3 regions of the Kitasatospora sp. NPDC057904 genome follow, and region 1 is predicted to be linked to each of the others. Evidence: riboswitches for the same ligand, from Rfam matches in the RefSeq annotation. Region 1 holds a riboswitch; each other region holds the start of a gene.
What was found. A riboswitch is a leader RNA that binds a small molecule or an ion and turns the genes downstream of it on or off. The one in region 1 is predicted to bind magnesium.

Region 1 (10,079 bases):
CCTCACGGCTGAACCGGAGGGCAACGACTGGGGCCCCGGACGCCGTCCTCGCGCCCGGGGCCCCCACCGCACCGCCGTCAGTCCTGGGTCACGCCGATCGCCCGGGCCAGGGCCTCCAGGCCGTAGCGGGTGACGTGCTCCGAGTTGGCCAGGTCGATCGTCCGGACGCCCTCGGTGGCGAGGCGCTCGTTGATCTCCTCCAGGTGCTCCTGGACGACCTGCTTCTCGGCGTCGGTCGTGCGGCCCTTGTGCGGGCGGCCGGCGTTCTCCAGACTCGCGTAGTTGACCCGCTCCTTGAGCGCGGGCGACGCCGCGCCCTGGCTCGGGTTCGACCGGGCGGCGACCGGCTTGGCACCGCGCAGCACCTCGGCCATCGGCGCCGCCGAGGCCAGCCGGTCGAACGCCCCGGCCTCCATGACGACCGTCCGGGGCTCGTCCGAGCCCGGGAGGTGGAGCTCGATCGTCACCAGGTCGAGCGCCAGCTCCTCCACCGCCGCGAGCTCACCGGCGAGCGCCTCGATCTCGACCGGCCCGTCCGCCAGGTCCGGGTGCCGGTGGACCACGATGCGCACCAGGTCGTCGTCGTTCTCCACGTGCTCGCCGGTCAGGTCCGAGAACCGGATGATCTTCTGGCCCATGTCTGCCTCTCTTGCCTTGTCGTCCGCGAAGAGCCTACGCCCGGATGATCTTCGTCCGGTCCGGCCCCGGCCCGGCGTCAGGAGCGACGGCTGCCGGGGGCCTTCCACCAGAGGAGCCAGCCGGCAGTGGCGACGATCAGCGCGTTCAGCAGGAGCATGTCCAGGGCCCGGCTGTAGCCGAGCATGCCCCGGAACCCCTGGGATTCGATGTACGTGTTCCCGTAGAACAGCGCCACGTCGAGGACGAGGAAGAGGGCCCACACCAGCCCGGGGTGGAAGCGTGGCCGGGGCAGCGCGTGCACGAGCGAGAACACGGCCGTGGCCACGATCAAGGGCAGGTAGTAGGAGGGCGAGAACTGCCCCACGAAGTTCCAGGGCGCCGCCAGGCCGAGGATCCAGAGCACCGCCATGGTGCCGCCGAACTGCACCAGCCGGGCCACGACCGGATTGCCCCGGGGAGCAGCGAGGACCCCGTCGGCACCTGGCGAATGGGGCGCGGTCTGCTGGTGCGGCGCGAAGCCTCCGTCGGGCGTCGGCGTTTGGTGCGGGAACGTCCCGAGCACCGACCGCAGCGGCTCCCCGGACGGCGGCGGGTAGCCCAGGGCCGGCCCGAAGCCCGGCGACTGCGGCGGCGCGTCGACCTGGGTCGGCGGCGGAGCGACCGGGGCCGTCCCGCCCCGGACCACCGACTCCAGCGCCGCGATGGCTTGTTCGGCCGTCAGTCGCTGCGCCGGGTCCTTCGTGAGCAGCCCGGCGAGCACCGGCGCGAGGGCACCGGCCCGCTGGGTGGGGCGCGGCGGCTGGGTGACGACGGCGATGCAGAGCGCGCTGAACGTGTCGGCGTGGAACGGCGCTTGGCCCTCCACCGCCGCGTACAGCGTCGCGCCGAGCGACCACAGGTCGTTGGCGGGCGTCGGCGGCTTGCCCTCCAGCTGCTCGGGGGCCATGTAGGCGGGAGTGCCGATGACGGCGCCGGTCCGGGTGAGCGCGGTCGTCGCGTCGGCCATGTGCGCGATGCCGAAGTCGGTGAGGATGACGCGCTCGTCCATCAACAGGACGTTGTCCGGCTTGAGGTCGCGGTGGACGATCCCCGCCGCGTGCGCCTGCTGGAGCGCCTTGAGCATCGCGACGCCGATCTCGGCCACCCGCCGCGCCGGCAGCGCGCCGTCCCGGCCGAGCAGCGCGGCGAGCGAGGCGCCGGTCACGTACTCCATGACGATCACGGGCGCGCCCTCGTGCTCGACCACGTCGTGCACGGTGATGATGCCCGGGTGGTTGAGCCGCGCGGCGGCGAGCGCCTCGCGCAGCGTGCGCTGGAGGAGCTGCTCGCGGTGCTCGTCGTCGACGCCGGCCGGCAGGAGCACCTCCTTCACGGCGACGTCCCGCCCGAGGGTCTCGTCCCGCCCCCGCCACACGCGGCCCATGCCGCCCTGCCCGATGAGGTCGTGGAGCCGGTACCGGCCCCCGACGACTGCCCCGTTCGATGCTGTCACGGGCCCATACCTTAGTGGCGCACCCCTGTGCCCGGACACGCCGCGGTACAGACCGTCGGCACGGACCCGTCGGTCCGGGCCCGTCGGCACGGCCCGGTCCGAGGGAAGCCGCTTGGTCATAAATTGGGTATCGCGCACCAGTTCGGGACTGCTAGCGTCCTCGACGTGGCAAAGCTGAACCAGATCATCGCCGTCGAAAAAGGCGTCAAGTCCAAGTCCTTCCAGGAGCTGACCCAGGCCCACCAGGACCTGCAGAAGCCCGCGCTGCTGGCCGGGATCTCCCGCACCTACCAGCCCAAGGACGAGGAGGGCGAGCAGCTGCCGCCGGAGTCGACCCGGGTGCAGCTCAAGGCCGAGGACATCCTGCGGTCCACCTCGACGACCCTCACCCGGTTGTTCGACGTGACGGCCACCAAGGACTGGGCCAACCTCGGCGCCCGCGCCGACGTGGTGGTGGACGGCCAGGTGCTGCTCGCCCAGGTGCCCGTCCCGTACCTGCTCTTCCTGGAGAAGCAGCTCACCGACCTGTTCACCTTCGTGCGCAAGCTCCCGGTGCTGGACGCCTCCGAGTCATGGAACCTCGACCCGTCCACCGACTCCTGGAAGACCGAGCCGGTGCGCACCATCCGGACCAAGAAGGTGCCGCGCAACCACGTCAAGGCCGAGGCCACCGAGAAGCACCCGGCCCAGGTCGAGGTCTACTACGAGGACGTCCCGGTCGGCTACTGGACGACCGTCAAGTTCTCCGGCGCCCTGCCCGCCCGGCGCGTGAACGAGCTCGCCGAACGGGTGGAGAAGCTCCAGCAGGCGGTCAAGTTCGCCCGCGAGGAGGCCAACGCCGTGGAGGTCACCGACCAGCGCGTGGGCGACGCCGTCTTCGGCTACCTGTTCAGGTAGCCTCCTGATCACCCGTCCGGGGAGCCGGGCGGGTGCACCGAACGGCGCCGAGAACTCTCCGGGAGACCGGATGGGGGCGCTCGCGCGGTGCGAAAAAGCTGACACTGATGTTGAAGCTGACCCAGGGGTCACAGTGGAGGTTCGAATCCTCCCCCCGGCACCACCGGCCGGGGTAGCCCAAGCCAGGCAGAGGCGGGCCCCGTCAAACTCAGACTCTCGCTCCAGTCTCAGCATTCGCCGCCGAACACCGGATCGACCGGGTGCGGACGAACATCGACGAATGCAGGTTCAAGTCCTGCCTGTGCCGCTCCGTGGCACGGTAGTTCAACGGCAGAACGCGTCGGTTTCAATCTGATCCGCGGCCCTTAAACGTGCCGGTGTGAGCAATTGGGCGGCACACAGGGGCCCGGGAGCAGGCTACGCTCCCGGGTCCTCTCGCCTTCCCGGCCCCCCGCGTACGCCTCCCTTCGCGCGCGCCCCGACGCGCGCCCGGCGGCTCCCCCGCTGGTCGGGGCGGGGTCAAGCTCAGGTCAAGGGTTATGCCGGAGGGATGGCAAGGCCCTATCCTGTCAAGGATTCGAAAAGACACCTCGTTCGGTGAGGCGTCTTCACGGACACAGGCCACTGATCCCACCCGTCGAGAGACGCTCCGGATCAGGACAGGTCTCCCCGGCCCAAGGGGTGACCCCAAGTGGCTTCCCCGCCCGCACCGGCCGGGGACACGCCGTGGAGTGCCAAAGCTCTGACGAGTTGGGGTGCATCGGGCGGTGACGTCCGTCCGCCCTGCCATGCCGCCGCGGCACTGGATCGCGGCCGAGATCGGGAGGGGGCGTGATGGACGGAAGTCCTGGCCATAGTCGGCCCTTCACCGTTTCGTTCCCGCCGTCCTTCTTCCGCTGCTCCAGGCGGCTCCTCCTTCCCTGACCTGCCGGGTCCGCTCCGCTTCCCCCTCGCGTCCACGTGACGCGGGAGGCCCCTGCGCGCGCCCGGTGAGCCCTGCGGTCAAGGTTGGCAGTGCCATGCCACCGGGCGGCCCGATGTCCCGTCCTGCCGGGGCAAGGGGGGTTTCTCCATGGCCACCACCACGCTGTTCTCGTCCGCCACGGCGCGCCTTCGCGACCGCACGGTCGAAGCCGAGCGCCGCACCACCGTCACCAAGGCCGTCCGCTCGTCGCTCGTCTCGCTCGCCGGGCTGGTCGGCGGCCCGGTCACCAACCAGGCCGGCGAGGAGGTGGGCCGCGTCGTCGACGTCGTCGCCCGCCTCTACGGACCGGAGCCCTACCCGCCCGTCACCGGCCTGATCATCCGCATAGGCCGCCGCCGCGCCTTCATCGCGGCCACCGCCGTCGAGCGGATCCACACCTGCGGGGTGCGGCTGCGCACCTCCCGCGTCGACCTGCGCGAGTTCAACCGCAGGCCCGGCGAGGTGCTGCTCGCCCGCGACGTGATGGACCACCAGCTCGTCGACGTCGACGGCGTCCAGGTCACCCGCGCCGCCGACCTCTACCTCGCCCCGCTGGCCGCCCGCACCGTCCTGGTCGGCGTCGACGTCTCGCTGCCCACCCTCCTGCGCCGCCTCGGCCCGCGCCGCTGGCAGATCCGCCCCACCCCGGACGGCGTCCTGGACTGGCAGTCCGTCGCCCCCTTCGGCGAGCAAGCCACCCACGGCCCCGCCGAGGTACGGCTGCGCGCCTCCCGCTCCGCGCTGCACCGGCTGCGCCCGGCCGACCTCGCCGACATCCTCGAGGACCTCGGCCGCCACGAGCGCCAGCAGCTGCTCGGCTGGCTGGAGCCGGAGCACGCGGCGGACGCGCTCGAAGAGATGGAGCCCGCCGAGCTGGAGAACCTCCTGCGCGAGGCGCCGCCCGAGCACGCCGCCCGGCTGGTCGACGAGATGGAGCCGGACGAGGCCGCCGACGCCCTGCGCGACCTCAACCCGGGCGAGCGCGAGAACCTGCTGGCCCGGATGCCCGAGCCCGAGGCCGCCGAGCTGCGCTCCCTGCTCACCCACCGCGAGGGCACGGCCGGCGGCGCCATGACCACCCTGCTCGTCACCGCCGAGTCCGCCCAGACCGTCGGCGAGGTGCGGGCCGAACTCGCCGCGCAGGCCGAACACCGCACCGACATCGACGCGGTGACCGTCCTCGACGACGACGGAGTCCTGGTCGGCGACATCCCGCTGTTCGACCTCGCCGTCGCCGAGGACACCACCGTGATCGCCGACCTGGTCGCCTGGCGGGCCCAGTTCGGCCCGCCGGTGACCGTCCGCCCCGACACCCGCCTCGCCGAGGCCGCCCACCACCTGGTCGCGGCCCGCGCCACCTCCCTGCTCGTGGTCGACGACACCGACCGCCCCCTCGGCCGGGTCCTGGCCGACGACATCCTCGACTCGCTGCTCCCCGAGCGCGGGCGCCTGCACTTCCGGAGGCTCCTCAATTGAGATCCTCCCCTGCCCGAAGACGGGGGATTCCTGGCTCACGCTGCCGCATCGTCCTGCGGACGCTGAGGTCTTCCGCGATCATCACCAGCCGGGTTGAGACCAGCCCGGACGAGCATCACGCGGGCGGAGTTCTTGTCCCTGGGGGACGAGACTCCGCACGCAGTGCACGTATAGATCCTCTCGGAGAGGGGGAGGCGGTGTTTGGCTCTCGCACCGCAACGCGCACAATCCATCGTGCTGTGCACGGGGTTGACCAGGTGCACGGTGCGTCCGTGCTTTGCGGCCATCGCAACCAAGGCTGCCTTGGCCGCACCGATCGCAGCGTCGGCGGCCTTCTTGGCCATGGTGGTTTTCGCGAGGAACTTCGGCCGAAAGTCCTCCACCGCGACTTCGTCATGGTCCCGGACGACGGTCTTGGCCCACTTGCGAGCCGTGTCCATGCGCCGGTCGGCGATCTTCCGATGCACCTTCGCGGCCTGCCGCCGGGCCTTGTGGTAACCCTTTGTCTGTGCCTTCCCCTTCGGTCGATGGCGTCGGGCCATCTGGCGCTGGTAGTGCGCCAGTCTCGCAGCGGCGCCCTTCCCATGTTCTGGATGGGGCAGGTCATAGGCATCGTCAGTGGTGGTCGCGATCTCCCTCACACCCCAGTCGATGCCGATCACGACGCCGGTCGTCGCGAACGGTTCGGTACTCGCCTGCACAACGAACGAGCAGTTCCAGTAGCCGAGGACATCGCGGTAGACGCGTACCGAGGAGGGATCTGTGGGAAGGTCTCGCGACCACACCACGGTCACAACGATCCCGCCCGCGAGGTGGAGCCGGCCGTCCTTGATCCGGAAGCCGCGGCGGGTGTAGTTCAGCGATGGCCTGGAATCGTGCTTGCGCTTTGGCTTCGGCATCCCGGCGCGTTGATTGACCGGCAGTTTCGCTGTCATGTCCTTCCACGCCTTGCTCCGGGACTTCGCGAAGTCCCGGATGACCTGCTGTTGTGGCACCGAGGCCCCCTCGCGCAGCCACGCCATAGAGCCGCGGGCGCTGGTCAGGAGCTTGTCGAGATCAGCCGGGCCCAGAGTGCGCTTGCCTTCGGGATGGGCCTGGTTGTGCAGGTACACCTTGCGGGACATGTGAACGCACTCGTTCCACAACCACCGACACCGTCCCCACTCGGCTTCGAGCAACGCACACGCGGTCGACGACACGCGAAGCCGGTAGGTGTACCGGGCATATCCAAGCCCCTCGTCCGTCGCTGCCGTCGCCATGCTGCTCAACCTAACGCCGCCCACTGACAACGAAAGAGAGTGCAGGTCAGAACAGATGCGCACCGAACTCCACCGCTTGGCGGCCGCGGGCCAAGGGCCCTCCCCCGCTCAACCGACGGGGGCATCCCCATCTCCCCCAGCTGCGGCCCGACAAACGCTGGGGGACATCTGATGACCCGCGACCTCGACACCCGCCCCGGCGCCGACGCGTCCGCGGCCGCGCCGGCCGAGCCGCGGTCGTCCGCGCCCTCGCCCGGACGCCGAAGAGGCTTCCGCCGGATCGCCGCCGTCGCGATGGTGGCCGGTCCCGGGCTGGTCGCGGCCAATGCCGGCAACGACGCCGCCGGCATCGCCACCTACGCGAGCGCCGGCTCCCAGTTCACCTACGGGACGCTGTTCTTCATGGTGCTCGTCACCATCGCCCTGGTGATGGTGCAGGAGATGGCCGTCCGACTCGGCGCGCACACCGGCAAGGGCCTGGGCGCGCTCATCCGCGAGCAGTTCAGCCTGCGGCTCACCGCGCTCGCCGTGTTCTGCCTGCTGCTGGCCAACACCGGGCTGGTCGTCAGCGAGTTCGCCGGGATCGGCGCGGCCTTCGAACTGCTCGGGGTGCCCAAGTGGGCGGTCATCCCGCCGGCCGCCGTCCTGCTCTGGTCGCTGGTGCTGTTCGGCTCGTACAAGTGGGCCGAGCGCATCTTCCTGGTGATGTCGCTGGCGTTCTTCGCCTACCCCGTCGCCATGGTCATGGGCCACCCGGACTGGGGGCAGGTCGGTGAGCACCTGGTCGTCCCGCACCTGGAGCCCAGCAAGGACTTCATCCTGCTGGCCGTCGCGCTGATCGGTACGACCGTCAGCCCGTACATGCAGTTCTACGCGGCGGCCGGCGTCGTCGACCGCGGTGCCAAACCGGCCGACTACAAGCTGATCCGGGCGGACGCCGTGCTCGGCGCGGTGTTCGCGTGCGTGATCAGCCTGACGATCATCATCGCGACCGCCTCGGCGATCGGCGGCACCGGCCCGCTGGAGTCCGCCTCCGAGGCCGCCGAGGCGCTCAAGCCGGTCGCCGGGCACGGCGCCGAGCTGCTGTTCGCCTTCGGGCTGATGGGCGCCTCCGCCCTGGCCGGCGCCGTGGTGCCGCTCTCCGCCAGCTACGCGATCGGCGAGGCCGCGGGCGTCGAGCGCTCCGTGTCGCGCAGCTTCCGCGACGCGCCGCTGTTCCTCGGGCTGTTCACCGCCCAGATCGCGCTCGGCGCCATCGTGGCGCTGACCCCGGTGGACCTCATCCAGCTGCTGATCGGCACCCAGGTGCTGCAGGGCCTGATCAGCCCGATCGTGCTGGTCTACCTCCTGGTGCTCACCAACCGCCGGTCCGTCCTCGGCGACGCGGCCAACAGCCCCCGCTACCGCGTCGTGGCCACCGTCGCGGTCGTCGGCGTCGCACTCATGTCGACGATCCTGCTGGGCCAGACCGTCCTCGGCTGGTTCGGCATCGGCTGACCCACCGGGAACCGCCACCGGGCCTGTCGTCCACGGACGGCAGGCCCGGTGGCGTTCGGGGGCCGGTTCCAGGAGCCCTCGGCCGCGGTACGGCCCCTTACTGCTGCTTGATCGCCGAGACGTCGAACTGCAGCACGACCTTGTCGCCGACCAGGACGCCGCCGCCCTCCAGCGCCGCGTTCCAGGTGACGCCGAAGTCCTTGCGGCTGATCGTCACCTCGCCCTCCAGGCCCACCCGCAGGTTGCCGTACGGGTCCACGGCGTTGCCGGTGTACTCGAAGTCGATGGTGACCGGGCGGGTGGTGTCCTTGATCGTGAGGTCACCCGTGACCCGGTACTCGGTGGCCGAGCCGACCTCCACCCCCGTGGTGCGGAAGGTGATGTCGGGGAAGTTCGGCGCGTCCAGGAAGTCGTTGGTGCGCAGGTGCTGGTCACGCTGTTCGACGCCGGTGTCGATGCTCTCGGCCTTGATCACCACCTCGGCGGTCGAACGGGACGGGTCCGCGCCGTCCAGGTGGGCCGAGCCCTCGAAGGTGTGGAATGCGCCGCGGACCTTGGTCACCATGGCGTGGCGCGCCACGAAACCGATCCGGGAGTGGGCGGGGTCGAGGACGTAGTCCCCGGTGAGCTCGGCGAGTTCGGCGGTCATGGCCGGTGTGCCTCCGTAGGTCCCGGGCCCGGGACGCCGTCCGCCCCGGGTCGTTCGCGGCTCACGCTAAGGCCTCCCCCGGGCCGCCATCCAGACGGACGCGCCGAGGAGCCCGCCGCTCCGCACGGTCCGCCCGGCCGGGAGCCGCACGACCAGCCGAACGAGTGAATCCGGCAGCGGGTCCGCAGCGCCGTCCGACCTCCCCCGTCAACGTCTCCGCGCCTTGCGGGCCCGGCTTCCCGCCGCTCCACGGGCCTCCCCCCGGGTGCTCGAAAACACCCCGTTCGACCCGGGCTCGCCCGGGAGCAAATCGCTTGAACGGCAGGCTCGAACAGCACCATCATCGGACCTCCGCCGCCCGCCGCGCAGCCTCAACTCCGTTGTCCCCTTGCCCATTTGGGCTCTACTTGGGCTGCCCGGCGACGGCTCCGCGTCCGTTCACGCGCCTGGAGGAGCTGTGGTGAATCCCCCTACCCCGGTGTTCAACGACCCCCGCGAGGTGGGAGCATGAGCGCCCCGACCCAGCGGTCCGCCGACGGCGTCAACGCCCCCGACGACGCCGACGAGGAACTCACGTGGCTGGCCGACCGCCGCCGCATCGAGACCATCGAGGCGATCAGCGTCGGCGCGATGGCCCGCCGCCTGCCCACGCTCGTCGTCCGCGCCTTCCGCCTCGGCTGGCGCATCGACCGGTTCTCCGTCGCCCTGCTCCTCGCCTGCCAGGTCCTCTCCGCCGTGCTCGGCGCGACCGGCCTGCTCGCCACGACCGGCACCATCGCCGCCCTGTTCGGCCCCGGCCGGGTCGGCGACAAGCTCGCGCACGCCGCACCGTCGATCCTGGTGATCGCGGCCGCGGCCGGCGCCCGCTCGCTGCTCGGCATCACGATCCGCACCATCACCATCCACCTCTCCCCGCGCATCTCCCGCGAGGCCGAGGCGGCCGTCCTGCGCGCCACCGTCGCCGCCGAGCTCACCGCCTACGACACCGCCGGCTACAACGACGAACTGGACGCCGCCGACCGCGGCGCCGACGTGTGCGTCGACATCGTCGGCGAGGCGCAGAACCTGATCGCCTCCGTCGCCTCGCTCATCGGCGCCGCCGGCGTCCTGACCGTCCTCCACCCCCTCCTCCTCCCGCTGCTGGTGCTCGCCGCGCTGCCCCAGGGCTTCGCGTCGGTGCGCGCCGCCCGGGTCCAGTTCCTCGCG
Region 2 (10,079 bases), on a different contig from region 1:
CGCGGTGCTCGCCGCCGGGACCGCCCACGCCGAGCCGACGCCCACGCTCGCCTCCGTCAAGGAACAGGTGGACAAGCTCAACGAGGAGGCCGAGCAGTCCATCGAGCGCTACAACGGCTTCCAGGCCAAGCAGCAGTCGCTCCAGGCGGACGCGAACCGGATCCAGGACAAGGTCGCCCGCGGCCAGGAGGCGATGAACGAGCTGCGCACCCGGCTCGGCGCGGTGGCGGGCGAGCAGTACCGCACCAACGGCATCGACCCGGGCATCCAGCTGATGCTCGACTCCGACCCGGCCGGCTACCTGGAGCGCGCCGCCGCGCAGAACCAGGTCGTCGAGGGCCAGACCGCACTGCTCAAGCAGGCCCGCGACGAGCAGCGCCGGCTCGACCAGGACCGCGCCGAGGCCGCCGCCATGCTCACCCAGCTCGACAGCGTGGGCGCGTCGCTGGGCGAGGAGAAGAAGCAGGTCCAGAGCCGGCTCGCGCAGGCCCAGGCGCTGCTCAACAAGCTGAGCGCCGAAGACCGGGCCAGGATCAACGCCCAGGAGTCCGCCGAGAAGGCGAAGGCCGCCGCCCAGCAGGCCGCCGCGGCGGACCGGGCCTCCCGCTCGGCCGGCCGGCCCGCCGCGGGGCCCGGCGCGGACGCCACCCTGCCGAGCCCGAGTGCGAGCGGCCGCGCCGCCGACATCATCAAGTTCGCCACCGCCCAGCTCGGCAAGCCCTACGAATGGGGCTCGACCGGGCCGAACACCTGGGACTGCTCCGGCCTGACCGGCGCCGCCTACCGCGCGGCCGGCGTCAAGCTCCCCCGGATGTCGCAGGACCAGTGGAACGCCGGCACGCGCATCGCCCGCGGTGACCTCCAGCCCGGCGACCTCGTCTTCTTCTACGAGGACATCCACCACGTCGGCATCTACATAGGCGACGGCAAGATGATCCACTCCCCGCGCACGGGCAAGAACGTGGAGGTCCTCCCGATCTCCGTCATGCCGTACATGGGCGCCGTCCGCCCCGCCTGACGGGCACCGCCCGCGGCACGGCGACGAAGCACGGCTCACGTCGACGAAGGAGGAGGGCCCGGTCGTTCCGCACGGAACGACCGGGCCCGCTCCCGTGGGTCAGTTGGCGATGATCTGGAGCGTCCCGTTGCTCCCGATGCTGCCGGTCAGGTACAGGGTGTGGCCGTCGGGGCCGACGGCGAGGCCGTCGAGCTGGTCCTCGTCGGGGGAGACGGTCTCGGCCGCGACCAGGCTGCCGGAGGCGGTGTCGACGGAGAGCACCGACGGGCCGTTGCTGTAGTCGGCCTTCGTCAGGTAGAGGCGGGTGCCGTCCGGGCTGATCTGCGGGTCGCCCAGGTCGGCGAAGCCGTTGACCAGGGTGAGGTGGCGGGTGACGGTGTCGCCGGCCGGGTCGATCACGTCGGCCTGGCCGCCCTTGTAGCCGGAGGCCACCGCGAACAGGCGGGTGCCGTCCGGGGTGAAGACCGGGTGGTAGTCGAGCGCCCCGGCGGTGCCGCCGACGGTCCCGACCAGGGTGGGCGCGGTGCCCGCCGTGCCGACGTGGAAGACGCCGGCGTCGCCGCCGACGTACAGGTCGTGCCCGCCCGGCCGGAACGCGGCGGTGCCGGTGAAGCTGGTGGGCACCTGCACGGAGCCGGTGAAGGCGTGCTGGGCGGTGGAGAACGCGACCACCCGGCCCTGGCCGTACTGGCGGTAGGCGGTGGGCCCGTTCTGGACGACGTAGGCGGTGGCGCCGTCGGGGCTCACGGTGAGGCCGGTGAGCAGGCCCGGGTTCCAGCCGGCCTGGCGCGGCTGGTCGGGCAGCGCGGTGGTGGTGAGCACGGTCAGCGTGGCGGTGTCGAGCACCACGAGCTGCTGCCCGTTCGCGACGTACACGCGGGTGCCGTCCGCGGACAGCGCGGCGACCAGGCCGAGCTGGGCGGTGTCGAGGGTGGCCTGCCGGGTGACGGCGTCGCTCTGGGTGTCGACCGCCTTCACCTGGACGGTGTTGCCCGTCCCGCTCACCACGACGTACGCCGTGGTGCCGTCGGGGCTGACGAGCGGCTGGGCCTGGTTGTGGCCGACGGTGATGATGCCCTCGGTGCCGGAGACCGGGGCGGCGGCGCTCTGGTCCGCGGCCTGGGCGGCGGTGCCGGTGAGCGCCAGGACGGCGGCGGCAGCGGCGGCCACGGCGGTCGCGCGGGTGTACGTGCTGATCGAACGCTTGGAAGTCTTCGCGGTCATCGCGGTTGTCGATCCCCCTTTGGCGCACCGCACGGTGCGGTGCCGGGGCAGGCTAACCGATCTTCCTGAGAGTCTGATGGACGGTCAATGACCGGAACGAGTCCGCCCCGCTCACGGATGTGGCGCGCAGGCCAACAGGTAGGGGAGCAGCGGGATCGCCACCACCCCGGCCCACCACGCCGCTCGGCGCCGGCGCCGGCCGCCCGCGGGGTGCGCCAGCCGCCGCACCCGGGTGAGCACCCCGGTGGCCGCGACCCCGAGGGAGCCGCCCGGGGGTGCCGGGGAGGTGGCCAGGGCGCAGAGCGCGGAGGCGAGTTCGCTGCGCGACACCCGGGCGAGCGCCGCGTCGTCGGCCGCCATCTCCAGCAGCAGCGCCACCTCCGCCCGTCCCAGGCGGGCCAGCGGCAGGCGGCCGAGGAGGAGCGCGAAGGCGTCGGCCGGCAGCCGGAGCAGGTGGTGCCGCCCGCGGATGTGCTCGCGCTCGTGCGCGACGGCGGCGGCGAGCTGGCACTCGTCGAGGAGTTCCAGGGCGCCGCGTGAGACCACGACCCGGCTGCGGCGGCCGGGCAGGCAGTAGACGGTCGGGTGGGCGTGCTCCAGCACCAGGGCGTTCCAGCGCCGGTCGCGCACCGCGACGACGTCCAGCACCTTCCGGTGCCGCCGGCGCGCCCGCCCGGCCCGCGCGCCGACGCCGGCCACCACCGCGGCGACCCCGGCGGCCCCGGCGGCGAGCAGCCACCAGTCGTGGGTGTGCGGGGCCAGCGGCGGGGCCGGTTCGGCGTGCGGGATGAGCCCGAGCAGTCCGGCGGGCTCGTGGGCGAAGGGTTCGACGGTGTGGTGGGCGGCGAGCAGCAGCGCGACGGCGAAGGAGGCCATCAGCGCCAGCCACAGGGCGGTGCCCGCCACCGGGCGGGTCTGGAGCCGGGCGGAGCCGGCCAGCCGGCGCGGCAGCGCGAGACCGGTCGCGGCCAGGTAGAGGCAGAGCAGCGCGAGGGTCACCGCTCGTCGTCCCGGGCTTTCACCTGCTCCAGGGCGGCGAGCAGCGCGGAGGCCTCGTCGCCGCTCATGGCGTCGACGAAGTGCAGCAGCGCACCGGTGCGGTCCTGGGTGGTCTCCAGTGCCTGGTGCATGAGCCGGGCGGTGTACGCCTCGCGCGTGCAGGTCGGCTCGTACACCCAGGCGCGGCCGACCTTGTCCCGGCGCAGCCAGCCCTTGGTGTGGAGGATGTCGGCCACCGTGGTCACGGTGGTGTAGGCGACCGGCCGCTGCTGCTGGAGGTCGTCGACCACCTCGCGCACCGTGGCCGGCCGGCCCCAGGACCAGAGCCGGTCCATGATCTCGGCCTCAAGATCGCCGAACCCGCGCAGCACCGCCCCGTTTCCCTTCCTCGCCGCCGCCGTCTGGAACGGCGCCCATGGTACGGCGTTCGACGTCGCCGAAGTCGGGCGTCCTCCTGCGTCCCCTGCTGCGTCCTCTTGCTGCGTTTCCGGCGTCCTCCGGCGTCCTCTGGCGTCAAAGTTCTACAAAGGTGTCGAAGGACACCGGAAAAGTGGCCCACGGCGATCCTGACGGGGGTATGCTTTTCGAGGTTTGAAGAGGCACCTCGTTCGGTGAGGCGTCTTCACGGACACAGGCCACTGACCCGACGACGTCGAGAGACGCCCAGGTTCAGGACAGATCTTCCCGACCTAAGGGTTGATCCCAAGTGGCTTCCCCCGCAAGGGGGATCACGCCGTGAAGTGCCAAAGCTCTGACGAGTTGGGGTGTACCGGTCGCCTTCGTGCGCCGGGACGCTCCTTGCCGTGTCGCGATGCGGCGCACAGTCGGTGCGCCCCCCGGCCGGGAGGAGGCGAGAAACATGGACTGCAGTAGTCCGGGCCACAGTTGCCCCTACCCCCGCATGCTCTCGTACACCTCCGGCACGCGGTAACAACCTTTCCTGCGAACGCCCCATCAGACGCTGCGTCATGCGCTCGACCATGCCATGACCCAGGCGACCTGACGCACCGTCATGCCCGCGCGACGCCCGAGCCCGGTCCTGTCCCGGCTCGCGCCGCCGTGCGGCCCGGTGCCGTGCGTCCGCAGGGAGGATTACTGCTGCGTGCCCCCTTATGGCCCCCTCAAGGCAGGGGGCGGGGAGGACCCACCATGGCAGACGTCATGCTCGACCCGAAGGTTCCCGCCGCTCGCAGCGCGGTGCTGGACGACGCGCACATCGGTGACATCAAGGGTGCCCTCGGCACCATCAGGCTGGACGACGACGCGCCCCGCCAGGGGCTCTCGGTGCGGCTGAAGACCCTGCTGGCGATCATCGGCCCGGGCCTGATCGTCATGGTCGGCGACAACGACGCCGGCGCCTTCTCCACCTACGGCCAGGCCGGCCAGAACTACGGCACCCAGCTGCTGTGGACCCTGCTGATGCTGGTCCCCGTGCTGTACGTGAACCAGGAGATGGTGCTGCGCCTGGGCGCCGTCACCGGTGTCGGCCACGCGCGGCTGATCCTGGAGCGCTTCGGCAGGTTCTGGGGCGCGTTCAGCGTCATCGACCTGTTCCTGCTCAACGCCCTGACCCTGGTGACCGAGTTCATCGGCGTCACCCTCGCGGCCGGCTACCTCGGCCTGCCGAAGGTCGCCTCGGTGGTCCTGGCCGCCGCGATCATCATCGCCTCGGCGTTCACCGGCTCCTTCCGGCGCTTCGAGCGGGTCGCCGTCACGCTGTGCGTCGGTTCGCTGCTGCTGGTGCCGATCTACTTCATGGTCCACCCGAAGACCTCGCAGATGGCCCACGACTTCGTGGTGCCGAGCATGCCGGGCGGCTCGGGCCAGCTCGCGGCCGTGATGCTGGTGATCGTCTCCATCGTGGGCACCACCGTCGCCCCCTGGCAGCTGTTCTTCCAGCAGTCGTACGTCATCGACAAGCGCATCACCCCGCGTTTCATGAAGTACGAGAAGATCGACCTGTGGATCGGCATCGCGGTGGTCATCATCGGCGCCGCCGCGATGATGGGCCTGACCGCCGCCGCGTTCGCGGGCACCGACGGTTTCGGCCAGTTCTCCGACGCGGCGGCCGTTGCCAGGGGCATCGAGGACAAGGCCGGCCGCCTGGCCGGTGTGCTGTTCGCGATCGCGCTGCTGGACGCCTCGATCATCGGTGCCTTCGCGGTCTCGCTGTCCACCGCCTACGCCATCGGCGACGTGTTCGGCATCAAGCACTCGCTGCACCGCGGCGTGAAGGGCGCGAAGGGCTTCTACGGGATCTATGCCGGCCTGGTCGTGGTCGCCGCGGCGATCACGCTGCTGTCCACCGAGTACACCCAGGGCCTGATGACGCAGTTCGTCCAGGTGCTCGCCGGCGTGCTGCTGCCCTCCGCGACGGTCTTCCTGCTGCTGCTCTGCAACGACAAGGCCGTCCTGGGCCCGTGGGTCAACGGCCCGAAGACCAACGCCTTCACCTCGGCCGTGGTCGGCGTGCTGGTCATGCTGTCGCTGATCCTGACCGCCGCCGTCGTCTGGCCGGACATCAGCTCGGAGGCGATCCTGTGGATCATGGCCGGCTGCGGCGTGGCGGGCGTGCTGGTCGCCGGGTACTTCTTCACCTTCGGCCGCAGCGGCACCAAGGAGGACCCGGTCGACCGCACCGGGCGCGAGAACTGGCGGATGCCCCCGCTGGAGACCCTGGAGAAGCCGGTCATGTCCACCGCCCGCAAGGTCGGCATGGGCGCCCTGCGCGCCTACCTGCTGATCGCGATGATCATGGTCATCATCAAGGTCGTCCAGACCGCCCTCGGGCACTGAGCCACCGTGAACCCACCGAACGGACGGGGGCGGGCCGAGGGCCTGCCGCCCGTCCGTTCCGCTTTCCCCTCCCGTCCGCCCGCCGTCTCCCCGTAGGAGGTGCCGCCGTGCACACCCTGACCACCGTCGAGTTCCTGGTCCGGCTGGCCACCGGCGTCGCCTGCGGCGCCCTGATCGGCGTCGAACGCCAGTGGCGCGCCCGGATGGCCGGCCTGCGCACCAACGCCCTGGTCGCCGCCGGCGCCACCCTGTTCGTCCTCTACAGCGAGGCCGTCGGCGACACCGGCAGCCCCACCCGGGTCGCCTCGTACGTCGTCTCCGGCATCGGCTTCCTCGGCGGTGGCGTCATCCTGCGCGACGGCGCCGGCGTGCGCGGCCTCAACACCGCCGCCACACTGTGGTGTTCGGCCGCCGTCGGGGTGCTCGCCGCCTCCGGCAAGCTCGAACTCGCCGTCCTCGGCACCCTCGCCGTGCTCGCCGTCCACCTCGTGCTGCGCCCGGCCGGGCGGCTGCTCGACCGCGCCCCGCAGTCCGGCAGCGACCCGGACTCCACCAACCGCGCGACCGTCCACGTGGAGTGCGACCGCAAGTCCGAGGCGCACATCCGGGCCCTGCTGCTCCAGTCCCTGTCGGCCTCCGGGCTCACCCCCACCGGCCTGCGCGCCCGCCGTGCCGACAACGGCGAGGCCACCAGCCTGCGCGCGACCGTCGCCATCACCGGCCAGGTCGCCCCCGCGCTGGAGCAGGTCGTCACCCGGCTCTCCCTCGAACCGGGCGTGCGCGACCTCCACTGGCACGTCGAGGACGAATCGGACGATCCCGGCGCCCCGGCGCTCGCGTGAGGGAGTAGAACGGAAGGACCGTCAGACCGTCCACCGCCAGGAGGCCCGATGCTCACTCCCGACCCCAGGCACGGGCCGCTCGTGCCGCTGCTCCTGGTGCTCACCGTCGTCACCGGCGTGGTCGACGCGGTCAGCTACCTCGCGCTCGGGCACGTCTTCGTCGCCAACATGACCGGCAACGTGGTGTTCCTCGGCTTCGCCCTGGCCGGCGCGGCCAACCTCTCCGCGACCGCGTCGCTCGCCGCCCTCGCCGCCTTCCTCGTCGGCGCCCTGGCCGGCGGGCGCCTCGCCGACCGCCTGCCCGAGCACCGGGGACGGCTGCTGCGGGCGGCGGTGGCGGCCCAGGCGGCGCTCGTCGTCGTGAGCACCGTCCTGGCGGCGGCGGCCGGGCACACCGCCGACCCGGTCCGCTACGCGCTGATCGGGCTGCTCGCCCTGGCGATGGGCGGCCAGAACGCGGTGGTGCGCTCGCTGAAGGTGCCCGACCTGACGACGACGGTGCTGACCATGACGATCACCGCCCTCGCCGCGGACCGCTCCGGCCCCCGCCGGCTGGCCTCCGCGGTCTGGATGCTCGCCGGGGCCCTGCTGGGCGCCCTGCTCGTCCTCCACGCGAACGTCCCGACGGCGCTGGCCCTGGCCTCGGCCCTGTTGGTCGCCGTCGCGGCCGTCCTCCACCGCCCCTCCCGCACCACCCCGCCCTGGGCGGCGCGGCCGTGACCAGGGCGTGTCTCAGGGGTGGTAGATCTCCTTCATCGCCGTGATCTTCCCCTGCTCGTTCCGGTGGACCGCGAAGTACGGCGTGCTGGCCGGCTTGTACGTGGCCAGCTCGGCCGGCGCGATCGTGCGCTCCTTGGTGCCCTTGCCGGTGAACTCGATCACCTGCACCACCGCGTTCTTCGTCAGCTGGTAGCCCGTGGCGTCGCCGGTGGGGGTGTACTCGACGAGCTCCTCGTTCTCCGCCTTGTAGCCGCAGCTCACCGGCGTCAGGGTCACCTTGGTCACGCCGCCCGCGGTGGTCGCGGAGTCGAACTTGACGAAGTCCGGCCGGGCCGGGTCCGGGTGGCAGGGCTTGAGCGCCGCAGAGGCGGTCGGCGCGGGCGTGGTGGGTGCCGCGCTCGCCGTCGGGGCGGGCGCGGGCGCGCCGGAGGCGGCCGTGGTGGGCGCCGGCGAGGCGGCCGCGGGCGCGGGGTCCGGGTCGTCCGGCCCGCAGCCGGTGACGAGTGCGGCCAGGCCCAGCGCGAGCGCGGCGGCCAGGGCGGTGCGGCGGTGCTTCATGTCTGTGGTCCCCCGGGTGCGGTTGGCTGACGGAGGAGACGCGGATCGGCCCCGGTCGGTTTCAGTCGTCCTGCCGGTGGCCCGCGCGGCCGCTCCAGAGGGGTTCGAGTCGGGCCCAGGAGCGCGTCCAGGACTCGTCGGACCGCCGTTCGAGGGCCCGGAGCCGCAGGCGGAGCCCGACGACGACGAGCGCGACGAGGGCGAGCAGCGTGCCGGCGCCGATGCAGGCGGCGGAGACGACGACGGCGCCGCGGTCGAGCGGGGGAGCGGTGACGGTGCCGTCGGGGTCGACCCAGATGCGGACGGTGCTGCCGACGGCGGCCGTCCGGGGCGCCTGGACGGTGCCGGTGTGCGGCTGCCCGTCGGGGTGCGTCCAGCTCGCCTCGGCCTCGACCCGGCTCTCGTACCCGCCGGCGAGCCGGCCGGCGGAGGTGCCGTGTTGGGGCGGGCCGAGCACGACGGCGTCGACCTGGTGGAGCCGGCCGTGGTCGGCGGCGGCCCGGGGCGCGGCGGAGCGGTAGCTGACGAGGGCGCCGGCGGTGGCGAGGGCGAGGGCGAGCAGCAGTCCCAGCGCGGCGACGGCCCAGGCGCGGGCGCGGGAGCGGTCCACGGACCGGGCGAGCGGTTCGCGCCGTCCGCCGAGGGCCCGTCGCAGCTGGCGGCCGGTCCGCCGCGGGAGCGACGCCGGCCGGGCCGGCCGGGGGCTGCTGGACACGATGACGGCTCCTCAGGTGTGTTGGGACTGTGCAGTGGTGAACGGTGTTCCGTTACCCAATGTCCACCCCGCGCGAACCCGCGCACAAGAGCCGTGCGGGTTCGCACGAACGCGGCGTGTGACGGCCGGGCGCCGGTGGCGGCGGCCGCGGCGGCCGGAACGGGGTGACCGGAACGGGACGTTCGGCCCTCGGCAGGGCGGCGCGGGCGGGGCAGGCTTGGAACCGGGCCGTGCCTCCCGTGCCCGGGTGCGGCCCGGCCCGGTTCGCCGTGGGGGCGTCGGGCCGCGGTGTGCGGCAGGGGGCGGGTGTGGGGCCCGCCTCCTGCCCGCCGTACCCGGGGTTCTGACGTCGTGCCAGGTCAGCGGCTTGTTCTCGCCGGATATACACTCGGAGTATACGCGTGGGGTATGGTCCTCCCCATGAGTGTTCCCTTGACCCTGCTCGGGCTCCTGGAACGGGAGCCGAGCCACGGCTACGACCTCAAGCGCGACTACGACGCCCTGTTCGGCCGCGGCAAACCCCTCCCGTACGGCCAGGTCTACGCGACGCTCGGCCGCCTCGCCCGCGACGGCAAGGTGGTCGCCGGCGAGGCGGAGCCCGGCGACGGTCCCGAGCGCAAGCGCTACGTGATCACCGAGACCGGCGCGACGGAGTTCGAGACCTGGCTGACCGAGCCCGTCGCGCCCGAACCCAACCTGCAGAGCACGCTGTTCACCAAGGTCGTGCTCGCCCTGATGCTCGGCCGCGACGCCCAGGACTACCTGGACACCCAGCGCGCCGCCCACCTGCGCCGGATGCGCGAGCTCACCGACCTGCGCCGCACCGGCCCCCTGGTGGATGCCCTGCTGGCCGACCACGGCCTGTTCCACCTGGAGGCGGACCTGCGCTGGATCGACCTCACCGCCGCCCGCCTGGGCGCCCTCGCCGCGGAGGTGCGGCGATGACCGCCGTGATCGAGGCCCGCGACATAGCCCTGTCCTTCGGGGAGACGCCCGCGCTGCGCGGGGCCAGTCTCTCGGTCGAGGCCGGCGAGGTGCTGGCCGTCATGGGCCCGAGCGGGTCGGGCAAGTCGACGTTATTGCACTGCCTGGCCGGCATCCTGGTGCCCGACGCCGGCGAGGTGCACTTCGACGGACAGCGGATCGACACCATGGCCGAGGCCCGGCGCAGCGCCCTGCGCCGGGACCGCTTCGGCTTCGTGTTCCA
Region 3 (10,079 bases), on a different contig from region 1:
GCCCGGCGAGGGCTTCACCGGCGCCGACACCTCCACCAAGCTCAAGCTCCTCGGCGTCGACGTCGCCAGCTTCGGCGACCCGCACGGCACCGCCGAGGGCGCGCTCGACGTGCTCTACAGCGACAGTCGCGGCGGCGTCTACCGCAAGCTCGTCATCGGCCGGGACGGCGCCCTGCTCGGCGGCGTCCTGGTCGGCGACACCGACGCCTACGGCACGCTGCGCCCGCTCGCGGTAGCCGGCAAGCCGCTCACCGTCCCGGCCGAACAGCTCGTGCTGCCCGCCGGGTTCGCGAACGCCGGACCGGTCGCCCTGCCCGACGACGCGGTGCTCTGCTCCTGCCACAACGTCACCCAGGGCGCCGTCCGCGCCGCCGTCCGCGACCAGGGCTGCGACAGCGTCGCCGCCGTCAAGAAGTGCACCCGGGCCGGCACCGGCTGCGGCAGCTGCGTCAAGATGCTCGGCACCGTCGTCACCGAGGAGCTGGAGGCGGCCGGCGTCAGCACCGACAAGGGCCTGTGCGAGCACTTCGCCCACACCCGTGCCGAGTTGTACGAGATCGTCCGCGTGACGGGGATCGGGAGCTTCTCCGACCTGCTCGACCGGCACGGCAGCGGCGAGGGCTGCGAGGTCTGCAAGCCCACCGTCGCCTCCATCCTGGCCAGCCTCGGCAACGGCCACATCCTCGACGGCGAACAGGGCGCCCTCCAGGACTCCAACGACCACTTCCTCGCCAACATCCAGCGCAACGGCTCCTACTCGGTCGTCCCGCGCGTACCCGGCGGCGAGATCACCCCCGAGGGCCTCATCGCGATCGGCGAGATCGCCCGCGACCACGGCCTCTACACCAAGCTCACCGGCGGCCAGCGGATCGACATGTTCGGCGCCACCGTCGACCAACTCCCGGTGATCTGGCGCAAACTGGTCGACGCCGGCTTCGAGTCCGGCCACGCCTACGGCAAGTCGCTGCGCACCGTGAAGTCCTGCGTCGGCGAGACCTGGTGCCGCTACGGCGTCCAGGACTCCACCACGCTCGCCATCGAACTGGAGCTCCGCTACCGGGGGTTGCGCTCCCCGCACAAGCTCAAGTCGGCCGTCTCCGGCTGCGCCCGCGAGTGCGCCGAGGCGCAGAGCAAGGACTTCGGCATCATCGCCACCTCGGCCGGCTGGAACCTCTACGTCGGCGGCAACGGCGGCATGACGCCCCGGCACGCCGACCTGCTCGCCGCCGACCTCGACCGCGAGACGCTCATCCGCACCATCGACCGCTTCCTGATGTTCTACATCCGCACCGCCGACCGCCTCGAACGCACCTCGGTCTGGCTGGAGCGCCTGGAGGGCGGCCTCGACCACCTGCGGGCCGTCGTCCTCGACGACTCGCTCGGCATCGCCGCCGAGCTCGACGAACTGATGGCCCGTCACATAGGCGGCTACCAGGACGAATGGGCCGAGACCCTGGCCGACCCCGACCGGCTGCGGCGCTTCTCCTCCTTCGTCAACGCCCCCGGAACCCCCGACCCGGCCGTGACCTTCGTCCCCGAACGCGGCCAGATCCGCCCCGCCCGCCCGGGCGAGGACGGACACACCCTCGAATCCCCGGTCCTCATCGCCGGGGCCCGACTGGAGGTGCTCACCCCGTGACCGTTCAGATCCACGACGTTCAGATCCACGACGGCACCCGCTGGCACGCCGTCTGCACCCTCGACGACCTGCAGCCCGGCCGCGGCAGGGCCGTCCTGCTCTCCGAGGCGCACCAGGTCGCGCTGTTCGTCGACCGCGCCGGGAAGCTGTACGCCGTCGACAACCTCGACCCGTTCAGCGGCGCCCAGGTGCTCTCCCGCGGCCTGCTCGGCAGCCGCGGCGACCGCCCCACCCTCGCCTCGCCGATGTACAAGCAGGTCTTCGACCTCACCGACGGCCGCTGCCTCGACGAGGACACCGCCCCCGACGGCCGCCCGGCCGTCCTGAAGGTCTGGCCCGTCCGGGTCTCCGGAGGTGCGAAGTGACGACAGTCGTCGAGGCCGGTACGGCCGGACCCGCCGAACTGCGCGGCTGGGACCCGGAGGACGAGGAGTTCTGGCAGCGGGCCGGCGCCCGCATCGCCCGGCGCAACCTCGTCTTCTCCGTCCTCTCCGAGCACATCGGCTTCTCGGTGTGGAGCCTGTGGTCGGTGCTCGTGCTCTTCCTCGGGCCCCAGTACCACATCGACACGGCGGGCAAGTTCACGCTCACCGCGCTCCCGACCGCGCTCGGCGCGCTGCTGCGCCTGCCGTACACCTTCGCCGTCGCGCGGTTCGGCGGACGGAACTGGACGGTGATCAGCGCCCTGCTGCTGCTCGTGCCGACCGTGCTCGCCGCCCTCGTCCTGAAGCCCGGCGTCTCGTACGGGACGCTGCTCGCGGTGGCCTGCGTGGCCGGCGTCGGCGGCGGCAACTTCGCCTCGTCCATGGCCAACATCAACGCCTTCTACCCGCACCGGCTCAAGGGCTGGGCGCTCGGCATCAACGCGGGCGGCGGCAATCTCGGCGTGCCGGCCGTGCAGCTGCTCGGGCTGCTCGTCCTCGCCACGGCGGGCGCGGCCCACCCGCGGCTGCTGCCGCTGATCTACCTGCCGCTGATCGTGCTCGCGGCGGCGGGGGCCTGGTGGAGGATGGACAACCTGCCGGCGTCGTCCGCCGGTGCCAAGGAGGGGCGGGCGCTGCGCGAGGTGGCCCGGGACCCGTACGGCTGGGCCGTGTCCGCGCTGTACATCGGCACGTTCGGCTCGTTCATCGGGTTCGGCTTCGCCTTCGGGCAGGTGCTCCAGGTGCAGTTCCACGACCGCTTCGACACCCCGGTCAAGGCCGCCGCGCTCACCTTCCTCGGGCCGCTGCTCGGCTCGCTCCTGCGGCCCGTCGGCGGACGGCTCGCCGACCGCTGGGGCGGCGCGCGCGTCACGCTCGCGACGTTCGCGGCCATGGGCGCCGGGACGGCCGTCGTGCTCGCCGCCTCCCGGGCGGGCTCGCTGCCGCTGTTCCTGGCCGGGTTCGTCGCGCTGTTCGTCCTCAGCGGGATCGGCAACGGCTCGACGTACAAGATGATCCCCGCGCACTACCAGGGCCGGGCCCGCGCCGCCGTCGCCGCGGGCGCCGACCCCGCGGCGGCGGAGACCGACGCACGGCGGCGCTCGGCCGCGCTCATCGGGCTCGCGGGTGCGATCGGGGCGTTCGGCGGGGTGATCGTGAACCTCGCCTTCCGGCAGTCCTTCCAGGCCAGCCACAACGGGGACGCCGCCTACGTGGGCTTCCTGGGGGCCTACCTGGCGTGCTCGGCGCTCACCTGGGTCGTCTGGCTGCGGCCGGGCGCGCGGGCCGGGCTGGTGCGGCAGGCGGCCTGAGGCCGGTGACGGGCGCCGGGGCGGCGCGTGCCGGGGGGCGTGAGCCGTTCGGGCCGCCCGGCGCGCGGGGCCGGGGGCGGGCGATTAGCGTCGGCCGCAGCTCGTCCTAGCCCCCGGGAGGTTGGCAGTGCAGCGGTGGATCATCCTGACGGTCCTCACCACGGCCCTCAGCGGCCTGGCAGTACCCGCAGTGCCCGCAGTGGCCGATGCGGGCCCCGATCAGCCGACGACGTCGGTCACCATCGACGGCGCGCGGATCGACCAGAAGATCCCGGGCAAGGTCCGGGTCGACGTCACATACGTGTGCGGGGTGGCCGCCGAGGCCAGGTCGCTGACCGTCACGGTGGAGCAGCAGGACCCGGAGGACGCCGCCACGAAGGCCTTCGGCTCCACCCGCACGGCCGACACGGACATCCAGTGCGACGGGACGGAGCAGCATCGCCAGCTCATCGTGTCGTCCAAGACCACCAACTGGATCCCCGACGTGGACGCCGTCCTGACCGCCACGGTCTCCAACCTCGGCTCCGCCCCGCCGGCCTCGGCCGACGCCCGCCGGATCCGGCTCGCCACCCCCACCCCCGCCGCAACCGGCTGATGCGCCCGCCGACCCGGCTCGCCCGGGCCGGCGGCGCCCTCCTCCTCGCCGCCGGCCTGAGCGCATCCCTCACCGGATGCCTCAGCGCCTACATCGGCTCGGCGCCGGAGGACAGCGGCCCCACCACCGCACCCGCCGCGCCACGGCTCCCCACGACGGCGGCCCCCAGCGGCCCGACGGCGGTGACGGTGACGATCGGGAACTTCCTGTTCCAGCCCGCGAACTTCACCGTCCGCCCCGGCGGCACCGTCACGGTGGTGAACGCCGACACGGTCGAGCACACCCTCACCGCCCAGGACCGCACGTTCGACACGGCCCCCATCGCCCCGGGCGCCTCGGCCACCTTCAAGGCACCGGCGCAGCGCGGCGCGTACTCGTACCAGTGCACGTTCCACCACTTCATGCGGGGCATCCTGACGGTGGGTTAGGCCCGTCGTGGAGTCCCCGCCGTTCGACGGGACGACGGATCCGGCCGGGCCGGACCGCGGCGTGTGCCCATGGCCGATCCCGCTCCGTAGCCGCAAGTTCACTGGTCACGACTGCTGCTCCCTTTGCACCCCATGCTCTACAGTGCTGTAGAACTAAGAGCTGGTAAAGCAGGCGCCAAGGCGGGGGCGACGCGAACAGCGAACGGGGTTGAACCATGGACAGACCGCTCCGGCTACCTCAGCAGGACCGGGCCGACTTCGAGACGGTGCTCAGCAGGGCGCTCGCGGGGGCGGCGGTGCAGGCCGCGCTGCGCGCGAGGGGGGAGCAGGCGCACGGGGTCGAGCGGTTGCGGCGGTGTGCGCGGGACAACGCGGAGTACGTGCTGGCCGCCGCCGCGCCCGAGTACGAGCGGTACGCGGGGTTGCGGGCGGACGCCGACGCGGAGGCGCGGCTGCCGGTGGACGCGCCTGCGCCGGAGCGGGCCTCGGGGTGGCTGGGGGTGCTGGCGGTGATCGTGCCGCTCGTCTCCGGGGCCGCGGCCGGGATCTTCCTGCTGCTCGGCTACGCGCTCGGGCTGGCCGACGACTCGGAGGTGCTGGGCGGGGCGCTGGTCGGTGCCGGGTGGGTCGCGGCCGGGGTGGCGCTGGTGAGTGCGCTGGCGGGCGGGATCGGGCTGGCCGCCGCGGCCTCGCGCTCGCGGGCGGCCGAGGGCGGGGACGCCGGGGCCCCGGGCGAGTTGGCGCTCGCGCGGGACGCCTGGCGGACGGCGCTGGCGGAGCGCGGGATGGTGCCGTACCTGGTCGCCCAGGCGAACGCCGGGCGCGGCGGGGCCACCGCCGCGCCCGGGTCGCGGGTGTAGAAGCCGGATACGGGCAAGGAGACCTCAAGGAGCCTGCGGTTTCGCCTGGTTGCCTTCACCGGTACGAAGGCTCCTTGGATGATCCGGTCGGCTGTGCAGGGGTGGGCGCGGGCTGCTGTTCGACGAACTCCAGCAGGTTGCCGACCGGATCCTGGGTGTAGAAGCGGCGGTTCGGCGGCAGCGAGGTGTCCCACACGACCAGCGCGCCGGAGCTCTCCAGCCGGCTCGCGAAGGCGTCGATCTCGTCGACGACCAGGCCGGGGTGGGCCTTGGCGGTCGGCCGGAAGGCGTCCTCGATGCCCAGGTAGAGCCGGACGCGGCCACCGTCGGCGGCGAACCAGCACCCGCCGCGTGCGGCGAGCGAGGCCGGGCGGGGGAGCTCGGCCATCTGCAGGATGTCGCCGTAGAAGGCGCGCAGCATGGCCTCGCTGCCGGGTGGGGCGGCGAGTTGGACGTGGTCCAGGGCGGTGATCACCGAAGGGTTCCTCTCGTGGTGCGGTGCAGGGGGCGGGAGTTGGCGGGTGTGGTCGTCAACGGTGCTGGGACGGAGGCGGGTTGGCGCCGGGCCGATGCGGTCCCCGGCGCCGCTCGCGGACGGCGTCCACGAGGATCCGGACGGTCGGGACGGGCAGGTCCAGTCGGCGGGCGATCCACGGCGCGGTGTGACCGCCGAGGGCGAGCACCCAGGCCGCGTAGAGCTGGTTGAGCTGCGGCCCGTCCTCGGTGAGCAGCAGCGGGCGGACGGCCTCCATCGGGAAGCCCTCCAGGGCGCGGGTGCTGTAGACGGGGCCGTCCGGGCCCGGCGGAGGCAGCGGGAGCCTCCGCCGGGCCGCCAGGCGGCGGCCGACGAGCAGCACGCCGACGAGCAGCAGACCGGTGGCGGCGGACCCGATGAGGGCGGCGCCGATCACCGGCCGGTCCGGGTCCGAGGCCTCGTTCAGCGCGAGGCCTTCGAGGACGAGCAGCGTCAGGACGACGAGCAGCCCCGCCGCCTCGCCGCGCCGCGGGAGCAGCTTGCCGGGAGTCATCGGAAACCTCATCGTGGCCGTGGTGACGGTGAGTTGGCGAAATGGGTCAGGCCGCGGCGGCCAGCCGGGGGTCGTACTTGTAGCCGACCTGGCGGACGGTCGCGAGGGTGGGCCGGTGCCCGGGGCCGAGCTTGCGGCGTATCCGGGCGATGTGGGTGGAGATGGTGCGGGTGTCGCCGTTGTCGGGGCGGCCCCACACGCTCTCCATCAGCTGGCGGCGGCTGTGCACCCGCAGGGGGTTGGCGACCAGGTGGGCGAGCAGCTCGAACTCCATGAAGGTGAGGTCGACTTCGCGGCCGTTCACGGTGGCGACGCGCTGCTCGGGGTCGATCGCCAGCCCGTTCGGCGGGGTGTCGTCCCCGGCCTGCGGGCGGATGGCCCGGACGGTGGCGGCCCGGACGGAACCGGCCTGTGCGGGGACGCGCTCGGCGGGGGCGGCGGGAACGGCGGGGGCGGCCTTGGCCGCGGGGGCGCTCGCCGTCGTGACGGCGCGGAGGGCGGCCCGGTGGTCGGAGAAGATGACGTCGAGCCGGGGGTAGCGGACGGCCATGACGGGACTTCCTTCGGCGTGATTCTGCTGGTGGAGTGGGTGGCAGGGGCGGACGGGCGGTCAGCTCTCGGCGTGCCAGCGGGCGCACAGCCCTGCCGTCCCGTCGGCGGCGGTGACGGCCTCCCAGCGGGCCCGCAGGCGCATCGGCGGCCCGGCCGGGGCCTGCGAACCGATGGCCCGGAGCACGGTGTCGTCGATCGGGCCCGCGGTGATCGAGCCCGCGGCGATGGGGCCCGCGGCGATCCGGCCGAGGACGCCGGCGAGGGCGGCGCGCAGGCCGCGGGGCGGAACGGTCCGGGTGGTGGTGGGGTGGAAGAAAGCGGCGACGGACATGGCGACTCACCTCGGGTTCAACGGTCGGCGGGCGTGCGAGGGCATGCCCCGGCCGGGCGTGGCGTGGGGTTGGCGGGTTGACGCGCGGGCCCGCCTCGCGGCGTGCGACGGTGACCCCCTGCGGGCACGGCACCGCGACCCGGGGCGGCCGTCCGATGCGGGGCCGCGCGGGCACGATGGTGTGCGCATGCGCTGACGAAACGTCAGAAGCACGGTGGGATAAGGGGGTTCAGCGTCTGCCGGAGGCGTGCTCGGGCATGCGGGAACGGGGCCGACTGTGGCCCGGACTACTACTACTGCTGTCCATGCGATCGCCTCCTTCCGGTCGGACGCACCGCGGGCGGTGCGTTCATCGACTCGGCAGGAGCTCGCCAACCTGCCCCCCGGGCCGCCGGCTCACCCCAACTCGTCAGAGCTTTGGCACTTCACGGCGTAATCCCCGGCCGCAACGGGCACTGCGGGGAAGCCACTTGGGATCAACCCTTAGGTCGGGAAGATCTGTCCTGAACCTGGGCGTCTCTCGACGTCGTCGGGTCAGTGGCCTGTGTCCGTGAAGACGCCTCACCGAACGAGGTGCCTTTTCAAACACCCGAAAGCATAGCCCGGAACCGGGCGATCCTCGACACCTTTGTCGAACTTCTGACACGAACTCCCGGCGAACTCCCGGTACGAACGCCCTCCCCGGAGCGCATGACGTTCGGGTGCCATCCGATTACGGTGGGTGGGAGGCGCTGTGGATCCGGGACCGGTGGTCCACAGTGGTAGGGGAGGCCGGACCATGGGACTCACCAGTCACAAGCTGCTCGCGCTGACGGCGCTGTTCACCGTGGCCACGGTGCTCGGCACGCTGTGGGTGTGGCCGAAGTTGGCCGTCCGGAGCTGGCCGGCGATGTTCCTGCGGCTCGGCACGATCGTGCTCACGCAGCTGGCGCTGGTCGCCACGCTGGGGCTCGCGGTGAACGACTACTTCGTCTTCTACAGCAGCTGGTCCGACCTGCTGGGGCACGATCGCGGGGCGGCCGTGATCCAGGGCGCCGGAGCCACCCCGAGCGCTACGGGGACGAGCGGTGCGGGGGCGAGCGGTACGGGGACCAGCGGCGCCGGGACGACCGGCACCGGGCCCGCCCGCTCGCCCGCCGGGATCCCGGTGCTCGGCACGGCGGACATCACCGGCGCCCCGGCGGGCAGCCGCGACCCGGCGCAGATCGGGCGGCTCGACAAGGTCCGCATCCCCGGCGGGACGACCGGTCTGAGCACCGACGGTTACGTCTACCTGCCGCCGCAGTACTTCCAGCCGGGCGGCGAGCACCGGCAGTTCCCCGCGCTGCTCGTGATGACCGGCTTCCCCGGCGACGCCGCCAACCTCGTCACCAAGCTGCGCTACCCGGCGTACGAGCTCGACCTGCTGCGGAAGGGCGCGATGCGGCCGGCCGTGCTCGTGCTGATGCGCCCGTCGCCGTCGATGCCCCGGGACAGCGAGTGCGAGGACGTCCCGAACGGCCCGCAGGCGCAGTCGTACTACACGACGGACGTCCCGGCCGACCTGCGCGCCTCCTACCGGGTCCTGGACGGCACCGGGAGCCTCGGCGTGATCGGCGACTCGACGGGCGGCTACTGCGCGCTCAAGCTCGGCATGGTGCACCCGCAGACCTTCCCGGCCGTGGTCTCGCTCTCCGGCTACTTCAAGGCGGCGGACGACATCACGACCGGGGACCTCTTCGGCGGCAGCGCGCAGCGCCGCGACGAGGCCGACCTCACGTGGCGCCTCGCGCACCTGCCGATGCCGTCGCTGTCGGCGCTGCTCGCGGACAGCAAGGAGGACGGGAGCACGTACGCGGACTCGTCGGCCTTCGCGGCGGCGGCCCGTCCGCCGCTCACGGTGGCGCAGGCCACGGTGGACTCGGGCGGGCACAACTTCACGACCTGGACGCGGCTGCTTCCGCCCTCGCTCACATGGCTGAGCGACCACCTCAACGCCCCATCTCCGTAGGAACGTTGGCATGGCGCCGCCCCCGTCCGGGCGGATCGGACGGGGGCGGCGGAGGGGGGCTCGCCGGGCCGGCCCCGGCGGCCCTGGTCGTGGTGCCGCGGTGATGCGGTCGGTGGCGTGATGCCGCGATGCCGCGATGATGCGGTGCCGCGGTCGGTGGCGTCAGCGGGCGAGGAGCGGGAGCGGGGCGCCCGTGCGGGCGGGGAGTTCGAGGCGGGTCAGGAGATCGGACGGGGACACCTCGACGACCCGGCAGCCGGCCCGGTGGCGGCAGTGGCGGGCGACCGACGCGTGGCGCAGCCGGTCGAGCCGGCGGCGGGTGGCGGCGCCGATCACGAGGATGTCGTCCGGGCCGGTGACGGCGCCGACCAGGGCGGGTCCCGGTTCGGAGTTGACCACCACGGGGTGGACGACCAGGCCGGACGGGTACCCGCCGTAGGCCTGTTCGAAGGCGATGTCGAGGCGCCGGCGGGCGGCGTGCTCCAGTTCGGACAGTGGTCGCAGCCCGTCCCGGTCGTGCGCGGTCCAGGCGGCGACCGGCACGAGGGTGGCTCCGTGCCGCGCCGCTTCGCCGACGGCGTGGTAGAGAGCGGCGAGACTGCTCAGTGATCCGCTCAGGCCGACGATCACTCGGGTGGTCCCGGTCATGGCCGTTCGCCTCCGTGTGCCAGTTTGTCTTCGTGTGGGTGCGTGTCTTCGGTTCCGTCATGTCCAGTGAACCCCGGAACCACCCCGTCCGCGTCGCCGCTGACGCTGCCATGACGCGTGTCGCCCGCATCTTGACGGCCCCCTGACAGCCGTGCGTACTAGTAGCACCGGTGCCGGTACCGCTACTCGCACCGGCGGCGGTCAGCCCAGCCCCGGGACGAACTCGATCAGCAGGTCGATCGCCTTGATGCCGAGGAACGGCAGGACCAGCCC

Region 2: linked by a shared signal. The riboswitch ahead of ACFVSN_RS19050 (NRAMP family divalent metal transporter) and the one ahead of ACFVSN_RS40795 (magnesium transporter MgtE N-terminal domain-containing protein) in region 1 are both predicted to bind magnesium.
Region 3: linked by a shared signal. The riboswitch ahead of ACFVSN_RS19310 (hypothetical protein) and the one ahead of ACFVSN_RS40795 (magnesium transporter MgtE N-terminal domain-containing protein) in region 1 are both predicted to bind magnesium.

The regions. Positions count from the first base shown of each region.
Region 1 is NZ_JBHVOL010000032.1:5,456-15,534, forward strand. Features, by position in the region: gene ACFVSN_RS40780 (hypothetical protein) at 78-638, opposite strand; gene ACFVSN_RS40785 (protein kinase) at 716-2,131, opposite strand; gene ACFVSN_RS40790 (hypothetical protein) at 2,297-3,028, shown strand; M-box (ykoK) riboswitch at 3,611-3,790, shown strand; gene ACFVSN_RS40795 (magnesium transporter MgtE N-terminal domain-containing protein) at 4,101-5,468, shown strand; gene ACFVSN_RS40800 (RNA-guided endonuclease InsQ/TnpB family protein) at 5,504-6,727, opposite strand; gene ACFVSN_RS40805 (NRAMP family divalent metal transporter) at 6,899-8,224, shown strand; gene ACFVSN_RS40810 (YceI family protein) at 8,322-8,873, opposite strand; gene ACFVSN_RS40815 (ABC transporter ATP-binding protein) at 9,381-10,079, shown strand, end outside.
Region 2 is NZ_JBHVOL010000007.1:16,831-26,909, reverse strand. Features, by position in the region: gene ACFVSN_RS19070 (NlpC/P60 family protein) at 1-1,018, shown strand, start outside; gene ACFVSN_RS19065 (hypothetical protein) at 1,118-2,242, opposite strand; gene ACFVSN_RS19060 (M56 family metallopeptidase) at 2,354-3,241, opposite strand; gene ACFVSN_RS19055 (BlaI/MecI/CopY family transcriptional regulator) at 3,238-3,609, opposite strand; M-box (ykoK) riboswitch at 3,838-4,012, shown strand; gene ACFVSN_RS19050 (NRAMP family divalent metal transporter) at 4,391-6,037, shown strand; gene ACFVSN_RS19045 (MgtC/SapB family protein) at 6,145-6,879, shown strand; gene ACFVSN_RS19040 (YoaK family protein) at 6,928-7,599, shown strand; gene ACFVSN_RS19035 (hypothetical protein) at 7,612-8,157, opposite strand; gene ACFVSN_RS19030 (hypothetical protein) at 8,219-8,872, opposite strand; gene ACFVSN_RS19025 (PadR family transcriptional regulator) at 9,293-9,817, shown strand; gene ACFVSN_RS19020 (ABC transporter ATP-binding protein) at 9,814-10,079, shown strand, end outside.
Region 3 is NZ_JBHVOL010000007.1:81,102-91,180, reverse strand. Features, by position in the region: gene nirB (nitrite reductase large subunit NirB) at 1-1,639, shown strand, start outside; gene nirD (nitrite reductase small subunit NirD) at 1,636-2,004, shown strand; gene ACFVSN_RS19345 (nitrate/nitrite transporter) at 2,001-3,374, shown strand; gene ACFVSN_RS19340 (hypothetical protein) at 3,502-3,969, shown strand; gene ACFVSN_RS19335 (cupredoxin domain-containing protein) at 3,969-4,397, shown strand; gene ACFVSN_RS19330 (hypothetical protein) at 4,613-5,257, shown strand; gene ACFVSN_RS19325 (glyoxalase) at 5,313-5,732, opposite strand; gene ACFVSN_RS19320 (hypothetical protein) at 5,788-6,285, opposite strand; gene ACFVSN_RS19315 (winged helix-turn-helix domain-containing protein) at 6,332-6,835, opposite strand; gene ACFVSN_RS19310 (hypothetical protein) at 6,896-7,168, opposite strand; M-box (ykoK) riboswitch at 7,562-7,748, opposite strand; gene ACFVSN_RS19305 (alpha/beta hydrolase) at 7,947-9,158, shown strand; gene ACFVSN_RS19300 (universal stress protein) at 9,321-9,806, opposite strand; gene kdpB (potassium-transporting ATPase subunit KdpB) at 10,008-10,079, opposite strand, start outside.